Regions from separate parts of the Micromonospora sp. NPDC005163 genome, predicted to be linked through region 1. Evidence: predicted binding sites of a transcription regulator. Region 1 holds the regulator's gene; each other region holds the start of a gene.
What was found. Region 1 encodes HrcA, which represses chaperone genes, less so after heat shock. Its sites were predicted from a motif close to GGTTNGCACNCTCNNNNNGAGNGTGCNAACC; they were not measured.

Region 1 (3,950 bases):
CGCACCGACGAGGCCCGGTGCCGGCACAACCTGCTCTACTGGACCGGCGCCGACTGGTGGGGGCTGGGCCCCGGGGCGCACAGCCACGTCGGCGGGGTGCGCTGGTGGAACGTCAAGCACCCGTCGGCGTACGCTGAGCGGCTGGCCGCCGGCGCGTCACCCGGCCTCGCCCGGGAGGTGCTCACCGGCGACGAGGCGCACATGGAGGACGTCATGCTCCGGCTGCGGCTCGCCACCGGGCTGCCGCTGGCGGTGCTCGACGCCACCGGCCGGGCCGGCGCCGAACGGGCGCTGGCCAACGGACTGCTGGCCGCACCGGAGTACGCGGCCGGCCGGGCGGTGCTCACCCTGCGCGGCCGACTGCTCGCCGACGCCGTGGTGCGCGACCTGCTGCCCTGAGCCGGCGTGCCGCCGCCGGTCGGCCCGACGGCCGTCGGCAGTCGGCCCGCCGGTCGACCGACGGCGGTGCACCGGGTCGGCCGGGGGAGCGGCCGACCCGGGTCACTTGATGAAACTGGCCGACATCGGGTAGCGGTAGAGCTGGCCCTCGTTGGCCTTCATCCCGGCGATGATCCCGAACAGGATCTGGATCACCACCACCGCGATGCTGGGCAGGAAGAGCAGGCACCAGCTCACGAAGAGCAGCACGAACGCGATGATCGACCAGAGGATCTGGAAGTTCAGCGCGGCCAGGGCTTGCGCCCGGACGGCCGGCGACTGCTGACCGCGGGCCAGATAGGCGATGAGCGGGGCGACGAAGCCCAGCGGGCCGAAGCTGATCAGCGCGCCGGCGGCGCCGCCGAAGTGCGCGACCAGTGCCCAGGTCTTGTCCTCGTTGCTGGCGTAGCCGCCGCCGGGGCCGCCGTAGGCGCCGCCGGTCGGATAGCCGCCAGGGGGATAGCCCCCGGGTGGCGGAGGGTAGCCGCCCGACGGCGGTTGGTCACCGGTGGGCGGCGGATAGCCACCGGCCGGGGGATAGCCGCCCGGGCCGGGTGCCCCGGACAGTGGTGCGGTGGGTGGCTCGGCCGAGGAGGCCGGGCCGGGAGCGGCCGGCGGGTAGGTCGGCTCCGGCGGCTGATCGCCGGGGTCTCCCGCACCGGGAGGGCGAGGTGGTTCAGTCATGGATGTCACGGTAGGGGCCCGTGGCAACGCCCACCAGAGCGACACCGCCGGGCCAGCCTGTCTGAACGGACAGCGGCGGCCTTGATCATCGCGCTGGGGGGCACGCCGACGTAGACTGGCACTCGTTACAGTCGAGTGCCAGTACGGCCCGCCGGCCCCGCCGTGCCGGCGGCCGACGTGCGACAGGAGGTGCGGAGGATGGGTCTGGACGACCGCAAGCTCGCCGTGCTCCGCGCCATCGTCGAGGACTACGTCTCCACGCAGGAGCCGGTCGGCAGCAAGGCGCTGGTCGAGCGGCACCAGCTCGGTGTCTCCCCGGCCACGGTCCGCAACGACATGGCCGTGCTGGAGGAGGAGGGCTACATCCGGCAGCCGCACACCAGTGCCGGCCGGGTGCCCACCGACCGCGGCTACCGGCTCTTCGTGGACCGGCTGTCCCGGGTAAAGCCGCTCAGCCCGGCCGAGCGCCGGGCCATCGAGCGCTTCCTGGTCGGCGCGGTCGACCTCGACGACGTCGTGCACCGCACCGTACGGCTGCTCGCCCAATTGACCCGGCAGGTGGCCGTGGTGCAGTACCCGAGCCTGGCCCGCTCCTCGGTGCGCCATCTGGAGCTGGTGCCGATCTCCACCACCCGGCTGATGCTCGTCATGATCGCCGACACCGGGCGGGTGGAGCAGCGGCTGGTGGAGCTGCCCGGGCCGGTGCATCCCGACGACGTCACCGACCTGCGCCGACTGGTCAACGAGAAGCTCGCCGGCGCCCGACTGTCCGACACGCCGCCGCTGGTGCAGGCGCTGGTCGAAGAGGCGCCGTCCGAGCTGCGCCCGGCGATGACCACGCTCTCCACCGTGCTGCTGGAGACGCTGGTCGAGCGGCACGAGGAGCGCATCGCGCTGGCCGGCACCGCCAACCTCACCCGGGGCGGGCTGCTCGACTTCCAGGGCTCGCTGCGGCCGATCCTCGAGGCGCTGGAGGAGGAGGTCGTGTTGCTCAAGCTCATCGGCGAGACCGAGCCGAGCACGACCCGGGTGCTGATCGGCGACGAGAACGAGTTCGACAACCTGCGTGCCGCCTCGGTGGTCAGCACCGGGTACGGCCCGGGCGCCACCATCGTGGGTGGCCTGGGGGTGCTGGGGCCCACCCGGATGGACTACCCCGGCACCATCGCCACGGTGCGCGCCGTGGCACGCTACGTGGGCGAGTTGCTGGCCCAGAACTGACCAGTCAGGGCCGACGGCCGGCTGCGGCCGCCGACCGGCGCAACGCGAGACGAACATGAGGACACGGAACGCAGTGGCCAGGGACTACTACGGCATTCTCGGTGTGAGCCGGGAAGCCTCCGATGACGAGATCAAGCGCGCCTACCGCAAGCTGGCGCGCCAGTTCCACCCGGACGTCAATCCGGACCCGGAGGCTCAGGAGAAGTTCAAGGACATCAACGCCGCGTACGAGGTGCTCTCGGACGACCGGAAGCGGCAGATCGTCGACCTCGGTGGCGATCCGCTCGCCCCGGGTGGCGGCGGCGCCGGCGGCCCGGGTGGTCCGGGCGGCGCCGGCCCGTTCGTCGGGTTCCAGGACATCATGGACGCGTTCTTCGGCGGCGCGGCGGGTGGCGCGCGCGGCCCGCGCCCGCGGACCCGGCCGGGCGCCGACGCGATCCTGCGGCTGGAGCTGGACCTGCACGAGACGGCGTTCGGGGTCGAGGCGCCGATCACCGTCGACACCGCGGTGCTCTGCACCACCTGTTCCGGCGCCGGCACGGCCGCCGGCACCCACCTGGCCACCTGCGAGGCGTGCGGCGGCCGGGGCGAGGTGCAGTCGGTGCAGCGCACCTTCCTCGGCCAGGTGGTCTCCGCCCGGCCGTGCACCGTCTGCCAGGGCTACGGCACCACCATCCCGCACCCCTGCCCCACCTGCGCAGGCGACGGCCGGGTGCGCACCCGCCGTTCGCTGACCGTGAAGATCCCCGCCGGCGTCGAGGACGGCATGCGGATCCGGCTGGCCCAGCAGGGCGAGGTGGGCCCGGGTGGCGGCACCGCCGGTGACCTCTACGTGGAGATTCACGAGCGGCCGCACGACGTGTACTCCCGCAAGGGCGACGACCTGCACTGCCGGGTCACCGTCCCGATGACGGCGGCGGCGCTGGGCACCCGGCTGACCATCAAGACGCTGGACAGCGAGGAGACGGTCGACGTCAAGGCAGGCACCCAGCCCGCCAGCACGCTGCGGCTGCGCGCCCGCGGTGTGCCGCACCTGCGTGGCACCGGGCGGGGCGACCTCTACGTGCACCTGGACGTCCGGACGCCGACCAAGCTCGACCCGGACCAGGAGAAGATGCTGCGCGACTTCGCCAAGACCCGGGGCGAGGAGGTCGCCGAGCTGACCAAGCAGGGCGGCTTCTTCTCCCGGATGCGCGACGCGTTCAACGGCCACGCCTGACCGGCGCGGCTAGCCTGATCATCGTGTCCGCCCCACTGTTCCTGGTCGAGTCGCTGCCCACCGCCGACACGATGACCCTCGACGGTCCCGAGGGGCATCACGCCGCCACCGTGCAGCGGCTGCGGGTCGGCGAGGAGCTGCTGCTCGCCGACGGCCGGGGCGGCACGGCCGCCGCCGTGGTCACCGCCGTCGGCCGGGGCAGCCTGGAACTCACGATCACCTCTCGGGGATACGTGGACGCGCCCGTACCCCGGCTGGTGATCGTGCAGGGCATCGCCAAGGGCGACCGGGGAGAGCTGGCCGTGCAGGCGATGACCGAGGTCGGGGTGGACGAGATCGTGCCCTGGGCGGCGGTCCGCTCGGTCACCCAGTGGCGCGGCGACCGGGG
Region 2 (3,950 bases), on a different contig from region 1:
GCGTCGCCCGTTCACGTCGCCTGCGGCAATCACCGGCGTGAATCTGGGTGATCGGAAACCGGGGCCGAGGGAACGGGGCCGGGGCGATCGGAATATGCCCGATTTGTGGTCGTGCGCGGCCGTCACTCCTCGTGTAGCGTGCGATTTCGGTCACCGTTTCAGCGGCCGTCATCGATCGCCGGAACGGTGGCCCGGAGGCGCCCGGCCCTGCCGCGCGCCGGGGCAGGCAACGCCGCGCAGAGTGAGGAAGTGCACCGTGGCACAGGGCACCGTTAAATGGTTCAACTCCGAAAAGGGCTACGGCTTCATCGCCGTCGACGGCGGTCAGGACGTGTTCGTCCACTTCTCCGCGATTGAGATGGACGGCTACAAGGCGCTGGACGACGGCCAGCGGGTGGAGTTCGACATCGCGCAGGGCCAGAAGGGCCCGCAGGCGGAGCGGGTGCGCGTCATCGCCTGAGTGGGCCGACGCCGGCTCGTCCCGGAGGGCCGGGGCTGCGTCACGCGGCCGGACCCTGGAAGATCGTGAACCATTCCAGCCGTTGCTGAGGAGGGTTCATGTCCGACCAGCCGCCCCCGGCCTCCCCACCCCCGGGTCAGCCCGACCCGTCCGGCCCGCACCCGGCCGCGTCAAGTCCTCCCGCTGGTGACCCGACCGCGCCATCCCCCTGGGGCCCGCCGCCGGGTGCCCCTCCCGGCTGGGATCCGAGCGTGCCGCCCGCCTGGGGGCCGCCACCGGGCGCGCCTCCGCAGGGTTGGGTGTTCCCGCCCACCGGCGGCTACCCGGTCGGCGCCGGGCCGTACGGCGGGCAGCCCTGGTACCCGGGACCCCCGGCCTCCGGGTGGTATCCGCCGGGCCTCGATCCGGCGGACCGGCTGGTCACCCCACCGGGGGCCGGGCTGGGCGCCTGGTTCGACCGGTGCGTCGGCGCGGTCCGGCGTGGCTGGCGACTGCTGCTGCCCATCCTGCTGCTCACGCAGGTGCTGCCGGCGGCGGTGCTGTCGGTGCTCTCGCTCGGGCTGGACCCGACCGCGAAGTGGGAGACGACCGCCGTCGAGGAGTCGACCTCCCTGCCGGACACCTTCTTCACCGACCTGGCGACCATGTTCCTGGTGCTCATCGGCGGCAGCCTGCTGATCGGGTTGGTGCAGGCCGTGGGCTGGGCGGCCGGCACCTGGGTGATCACCCGTCAGGCGGTCGGTGAGCCGGTCAGCCTGGGGGAGGCGCTGCGCTACGGCCTGCGCCGCGCGCTCGGGCTCTGGGGCTGGACGCTGCTGATCGGCGTGATCGTCGGCCTGGGCGTCTGCTTCTGCGTCCTCCCCGGCATCTATCTCGCCTTCGCGCTCAGCATGGCCGGGCCGGTCTATCTCTTCGAGCGGGAGAACCCGATCGGCCGGTCGTTCCGGATGTTCCACGACCGGCTGGGGCTGCTGCTGGGTCGGGTGGCGCTGGTGGCGGCGGCGCTGATCGTCGGCACTGTGGTCGCCGGCGTGCTGGAGGGGGTCGGCAGCGCCCCGTTCGGGGCCGACCCACTCGCCACCCCGGGTTCCGCGATCGGCGTGGTGCTGGTGATCGCCGTCGGCGCGGTGCTGGCCCTCCCCGTCCATCTCGCGCAACTGGTGGGGCTGCTGGTGACGTACGCCGAGCAGCGGGCCCATGAGGGGCCGGTGAACGGCGCCGGACTAGCCGCGGAACTCCGTTGACCGAGGCGTTCGTGCTTGCACTCGGCAGGGGAGAGTGCTAAACAAGTCATTGGCACTCGCATACCGTGAGTGCCAATGGTCGGGACGGTGGGGCCAGGGTCGCGCCGGCGCGGAGACGCCGGGGTGACACATGGCCGGTCGTCGCGGGCTATCCGGCCCGGCCGAAGGACGTCGTCGTCGCCAGGTGGCGACGTCCCAAGGTGCGTACACCAGGCGGCCCACCCGGGGCACACATCTCGGGTGGCCCGTGAGTGTCCAGGAGGACAACGCCGTATGGCCAAGATGATCGCGTTCGACGAAGAGGCGCGCCGCGGCCTCGAGCGGGGCATGAACCAGCTCGCCGACGCCGTAAAGGTGACCCTCGGCCCCAAGGGCCGCAACGTCGTGCTCGAGAAGAAGTGGGGTGCCCCCACCATCACCAACGATGGTGTGAGCATCGCCAAGGAGATCGAGCTCGAGGACCCGTACGAGAAGATCGGCGCTGAGCTGGTCAAGGAGGTCGCCAAGAAGACCGACGACGTTGCCGGTGACGGCACGACGACGGCGACCGTCCTGGCCCAGGCCCTGGTTCGCGAGGGCCTGCGCAACGTGGCCGCCGGCGCCAACCCGATGGCCCTGAAGCGGGGCATCGAGGCTGCGGTCGCGAGCGTCTCGGAGGAGCTGTCCAAGCTCGCCAAGGACGTCGAGACCAAGGAGCAGATCGCTTCCACCGCCTCCATCTCCGCTGGCGACAGCACCGTCGGCGAGATCATCGCCGAGGCGATGGACAAGGTCGGCAAGGAAGGCGTCATCACCGTCGAGGAGAGCAACACCTTCGGGCTGGAGCTGGAGCTCACCGAGGGTATGCGCTTCGACAAGGGCTACATCTCGGCCTACTTCATGACCGACCCGGAGCGCATGGAGGCCGTCTTCGACGACCCCTACCTCCTGATCGTCAACAGCAAGATCTCGTCGGTCAAGGACCTGCTCCCGATCCTCGAGAAGGTCATGCAGTCGGGCAAGCCGCTGCTGATCATCTCCGAGGACATCGAGGGCGAGGCCCTGGCCACCCTGGTCGTCAACAAGGTCCGGGGCACCTTCAAGTCCGTCGCCGTCAAGGCTCCGGGCTTCGGTGACCGCCGCAAGGCCATGCTCGCCGACATCGCCATCCTCACCGGTGGCCAGGTCATCAGCGAGGAGGTCGGCCTCAAGCTGGACGCCGTCGGCCTCGACATGCTGGGCCGCGCCCGCAAGGTCGTGGTGACCAAGGACGAGACCACCATCGTCGACGGTGCCGGCGACGCCGACCAGATCCAGGGTCGGGTCAACCAGATCCGGGCCGAGATCGACAAGAGCGACTCCGACTACGACCGTGAGAAGCTGCAGGAGCGGCTGGCCAAGCTGGCCGGTGGCGTTGCGGTGATCAAGGTCGGCGCGGCCACCGAGGTCGAGCTCAAGGAGCGCAAGCACCGCATCGAGGACGCCGTTCGCAACGCGAAGGCCGCCGTCGAGGAGGGCATCGTCCCGGGTGGTGGCGTCGCGCTGGTGCAGGCCGGCAAGACCGCCTTCGACAAGCTGGACCTGGTCGGCGACGAGGCGACCGGTGCCAACATCGTCAAGGTCGCGCTGGACGCCCCGCTGCGGCAGATCGCCGTCAACGCCGGCCTCGAGGGCGGCGTTGTGGTGGAGAAGGTCCGTAACATCGAAGCGGGTCACGGCCTCAACGCCGCCAACGGCGAGTACGTGGACCTGCTGGCCGCGGGCATCATCGACCCGGCCAAGGTGACCCGGTCGGCGCTGCAGAACGCCGCTTCCATCGCGGCGCTCTTCCTCACCACCGAGGCCGTCGTCGCGGACAAGCCGGAGAAGACCCCGGCTGCCCCGGCTGGCCCGGGTGGCGGGGACATGGACTTCTGAGTCCAGATCCGACACCGAACGGGGCGGGCCGCTGACGCGGTCCGCCCCGTTCGTCGTCAGGTGGGTAGCGGGCGCTGGTTGCGCCGCTTCTGCGCCCGGTCGTACGGCGGGGGCAGTTGGATCGGCGCGTCCACCATCTCCTGCGACTCCTCGGCCACCGGCTCGCCGTTGGTGGTCATCTCGGCCAACTGCTCGGCGTCGCCGTAGTCGAGCCGGTCGAGCGGCAGTTGGCCGGGGAGTTCGCCGACCGGTTTCCAGGTGACCTGCGGGCCGTCCTCGGTCTGGTCGTCATCCGTGGTCATGGCTGCCTCCTCTACCGAAACGGTAGGGGGCGTCGATGCCCGACGCGG
Region 3 (3,950 bases), on a different contig from region 1:
CCAGCGGCGCCGACCGGGGCCCGGTCAGCACCGCCACCGGTTCCGCGATCCCGATCGCGATGGCGGCGGCGGTGACTCCGGCCAGCGCGGCGTACCGGCGCGACGTGGTGCTCATCGGCCCAGTGTGCGCGATCAACTCGGCGGGTCGCCAACCATGTCAGGGTGCGGTAATGATTTGGAGACGGACCGGGGCACACCGCCGTACGACGGTGTGCCCCGGAACGGGTGTCGCTACCGGATCAGAAACCCGGGCCGTGCTGGTGGCCGTGGCCGTGCCCGCCGGCGGCGGCCGGCTCGGCCTGCTCCGGCTTCTCGACCACGAGGCTCTCCGTGGTGAGCAGCAGACCGGCGATCGAGGCGGCGTTGGTGACCGCGTTGCGGGTCACCTTCACCGGGTCGATGATGCCGGCCTTGACCAGGTCGACGTACTCGCCCTTGGCCGCGTCGAGGCCGTTGCCCCACTTCATGTCGGCGACCTTCTGGGTCACGACGTAGCCGTCGTGACCGGCGTTCTGCGCGATCCAGCGCAGCGGCTCGACCAGCGACTTGCGCACGATCGAGACGCCGACCTTCTCGTCACCGGTGAAGCCCAGGTCGTCGTCGAGCACCGGGAGGATCTGCACCAGGGCGGCGCCGCCGCCGGGCACGGTGCCCTCCTCGACCGCGGCCTTGGTCGCCGCGATGGCGTCCTCGATGCGGTGCTTGCGCTCCTTCATCTCGACCTCGGTCGCCGCGCCCACCTTGATCACGGCGATGCCGCCGGAGAGCTTCGCCAGCCGCTCGGCCAGCTTCTCCCGGTCCCAGTCGGAGTCGGAGGCCTCGATCTCCTTGCGGATCTGGGCCACCCGGTCGGCGACGTCGGCCTTCTGGCCGCCGCCGTCGACGATCGTGGTGTTCTCCTTGTCGACCACGACGCGCCGGGCGGTGCCGAGCACCTCCAGGCCGACCTGGTCGAGCTTGTAGCCCAGCTCCGGGGCGACCAGCTCGGCGCCGGTGGAGATCGCGATGTCCTGGAGCATCGCCTTGCGCCGGTCGCCGAAGCCCGGGGCCTTCACGGCGCAGACCTTGAGGGTCTTGCGCAGCGAGTTGACCACCAGGGTGGAGAGCGCCTGGCCGTCCACGTCCTCGGCGATGATCAGCAGGGGCTTGCTGTTCTGCAGGACCTTCTCCAGCAGCGGCAGCAGCTCCTCGATCGCCGAGATCTTCTGGGTGGTGACCAGGATGTACGCGTCCTCAAGGACGGACTCCTGACCCTCCAGGTCGGTGACGAAGTTCGGCGAGATGAAGCCCTTGTCGAACTGGAGACCCTCGGTCACGTCCAGTTCGGTGGTGAGCATCGAGCCCTCCTCGACGGTGATGACACCGTCGCGGCCGACCCGCTCCATCGCCTCGGCGATCAGCTCGCCGATGGTGGAGTCCTGCGCGGAGATCGTCGCCACGTTCGCGATCGACTCCTTGCCGGTGACCTCCGCGGCCCGACCGAGCAGCGCCTCAGAGATCTTGGTGGCCGCCGCGTCGATGCCCCGCTTGAGCCCGGCCGGGTTGGTCCCGGCGGTCACGTTGCGCAGGCCCTCGCGAACCATGGCCTGGGCCAGCACGGTCGCGGTGGTGGTCCCGTCGCCGGCGACGTCGTTGGTCTTGGTCGCCACCTCCTTGACCAGCTGCGCGCCGAGGTTCTCGTAGGGGTTGGTGAGCTCGATCTCCTTGGCGATGGTCACACCATCGTTGGTGATCGTCGGCGCACCGAATTTCTTGTCCAGGACGACGTTGCGCCCGCGCGGGCCGAGGGTGACCTTGACCGCGTCCGCGAGGGCGTTGACACCGTGCTCCAGCAGGTGCCGGGCGTCGTCCGAGAAGCTCAGGATCTTCGCCATGAATGTCCCTTCGAAGCGCCACTGCCCCGGCCCGGCGAGCCGGACCGGGGCAATGGCACTGATCGGTTGCTTACTTCTCGATGACCGCGAGGACGTCGCGGGCGGAGAGCACCAGGTACTCCTCGCCGGCGTACTTGACCTCGGTGCCGCCGTACTTCGAGTAGAGAACGGTGTCGCCGACCTTGACGTCGAGCGGCACACGGTTGCCGTTGTCGTCGATCCGGCCCGGGCCGACAGCGAGGACAGTGCCCTCCTGCGGCTTCTCCTTGGCGGTGTCGGGGATCACGATGCCCGACGCCGTGGTGGTCTCAGCCTCGTTCGCCTGGACCACGATCCGGTCCTCGAGCGGCTTGATCGCAACCTTGGTCGCGGTAGTCACGGGCATACCCTCCTGGGGTATTGGTTTCGTTGCTGGCCGGCGGGGCCGACCAGCGTCAATCTGCCACATGCCACCGGGCGGGGCCGTCGTCGCGGGTGCCGGTCCGCCTGGCGTTTCGCACCCGGGTCGTGAAACCCGGAAGCTGGCACCCTCAGGGTGAGAGTGCTAATCGCAGGTTATTCCGTGGCTAGCACTCCGTCAAGGAGAGTGCCAACGCACCGTTCGCCGTGTCGCCACAGATCCGCCAGTCGTTACCGCAACACGCCGGGAACACCTCGCCACAGAGTGGCCATCTCCCTACCGTCGGTTGCCTCCACCAGAAGCCGCGGAAAGGGGAGCCGAGTGTCCCGGATACCGACACTGACGTTCCTGCACGAACAGCTACGCCGCGCACGCCAGGCGCGCGGGCTCAGCCAGGAGGAGCTGGGCAAACTGATCAACTATTCATCGTCGTACGTGAGTGCGGTCGAGACCGGGCAGAGCCCGGTCAAGCCGGACTACGTCGGCCGCATCGACTCGACCCTGGACACCGGCGGTCTCTTCGTCGGCATGCTGGAGCTGATCCGCTTCCACGCCGCGCCGGACTGGTTCCGCCCGTGGGACGAGAATGAGCGGGAGGCGGCGGCGCTGCGCTGGTACGACCCGACGGTGATCCCCGGCCTGCTCCAGACCGAGGGGTACGCGCGGGCGATGCTCGGCGTGGGCGGCGAGCTGACCGCCGACGAGGTGGAGACGCGGGTGGTCGCCCGGCTCGCCCGGCAGTCCCTGCTGGCCGCCGAGCCGCGTCCGCACCTCGTCGCGGTGCTGGAGGAGCACACGCTGCGCCGGCAACTCGGCGACCGGGAGACCATGCGCGAGCAGCTACAGCATTTGCTGGTTGTGGGCACCGAGCCGAACGTGCAGGTCCGGGTCGTGCCGGCCGACGCTCCCTGGCATGTCGGGCTCAACGGCCCGTTCATCCTGGCCCGGCTCCAGAACGGGGCCGAGCTGGCCCACCTGGACAACCAGCTCCGGGGGCAGACCGTGGACAGCCCGAACGACGTTGCCGCCCTGGAGCGGCGCTGGGAGACTGTGACCGGCGAGGCGCTGCCATGCCGGCAGTCCGCCCGGCTGATCGAGGAAGTGGTGCAGACATGGACCTGACCCACGCCACCTGGCGCAAGTCCTCCCGCAGCAACAGCAACGGCGGCGCCTGTGTCGAGGTCGCCGACAACCTGCCCGGCGTGGTCGCCGTGCGCGACAGCAAGGACCCGGCCGGGCCGGCGCTCACCTTCCCCCCGGCGAGCTGGCGGGCCTTCGTCGCCGCCACGCCCACCGACTGACACCACTGTCCGGCCAGTCCGGTCGGCCCGGGACAATGCTCGGGTGGATCTCGACCAGTTGGCGGCGCTGCGTACCCCCGAGGGGTCGGCCGCGCTCGCGGCGGCGGCCGGGCTGGCCGGCGGTGACCCGCTGGTCGCGGCGTCGGCCCTGCGCGCGACCGGTGTGCCGCCGGCACTGGCCTCGGCGGCACTGACCCAGGCCGAGCTGCGCCATCGGGCGGTCGGCAAGTTCGGCCCGGCCGCCGCCGGGATGTTCCTCACCCGCGCCGGGCTGGAGCAGGCCACCCGCCGGGTGGTCGCCGACCGCCGGGCCGCCCGGCTGCGCGCGGCCGGCGTGCGTACCCTGGCCGACCTCGGCTGCGGGCTCGGTGCCGA

Region 2: the regulator HrcA is predicted to act here: its motif matches at 1,752-1,782, upstream of groL (chaperonin GroEL).
Region 3: the regulator HrcA is predicted to act here: its motif matches at 2,394-2,424, upstream of groES (co-chaperone GroES).

What each region holds. Positions count from the first base shown of each region.
Region 1 is NZ_JBSFYP010000005.1:32,500-36,449, forward strand. Features, by position in the region: gene hemW (radical SAM family heme chaperone HemW) at 1-399, shown strand, start outside; gene ACWD6N_RS06115 (DUF4870 domain-containing protein) at 502-1,122, opposite strand; gene hrcA (heat-inducible transcriptional repressor HrcA) at 1,321-2,343, shown strand; gene dnaJ (molecular chaperone DnaJ) at 2,417-3,562, shown strand; gene ACWD6N_RS06130 (16S rRNA (uracil(1498)-N(3))-methyltransferase) at 3,586-3,950, shown strand, end outside.
Region 2 is NZ_JBSFYP010000083.1:15,620-19,569, reverse strand. Features, by position in the region: gene ACWD6N_RS33355 (cold-shock protein) at 257-460, shown strand; gene ACWD6N_RS33350 (hypothetical protein) at 712-1,704, shown strand; gene groL (chaperonin GroEL) at 1,978-3,600, shown strand; gene ACWD6N_RS33340 (hypothetical protein) at 3,657-3,902, opposite strand.
Region 3 is NZ_JBSFYP010000033.1:45,873-49,822, reverse strand. Features, by position in the region: gene ACWD6N_RS22345 (molybdopterin-dependent oxidoreductase) at 1-115, opposite strand, end outside; gene groL (chaperonin GroEL) at 240-1,874, opposite strand; gene groES (co-chaperone GroES) at 1,945-2,259, opposite strand; gene ACWD6N_RS22330 (helix-turn-helix domain-containing protein) at 2,596-3,396, shown strand; gene ACWD6N_RS22325 (DUF397 domain-containing protein) at 3,387-3,575, shown strand; gene ACWD6N_RS22320 (THUMP-like domain-containing protein) at 3,619-3,950, shown strand, end outside.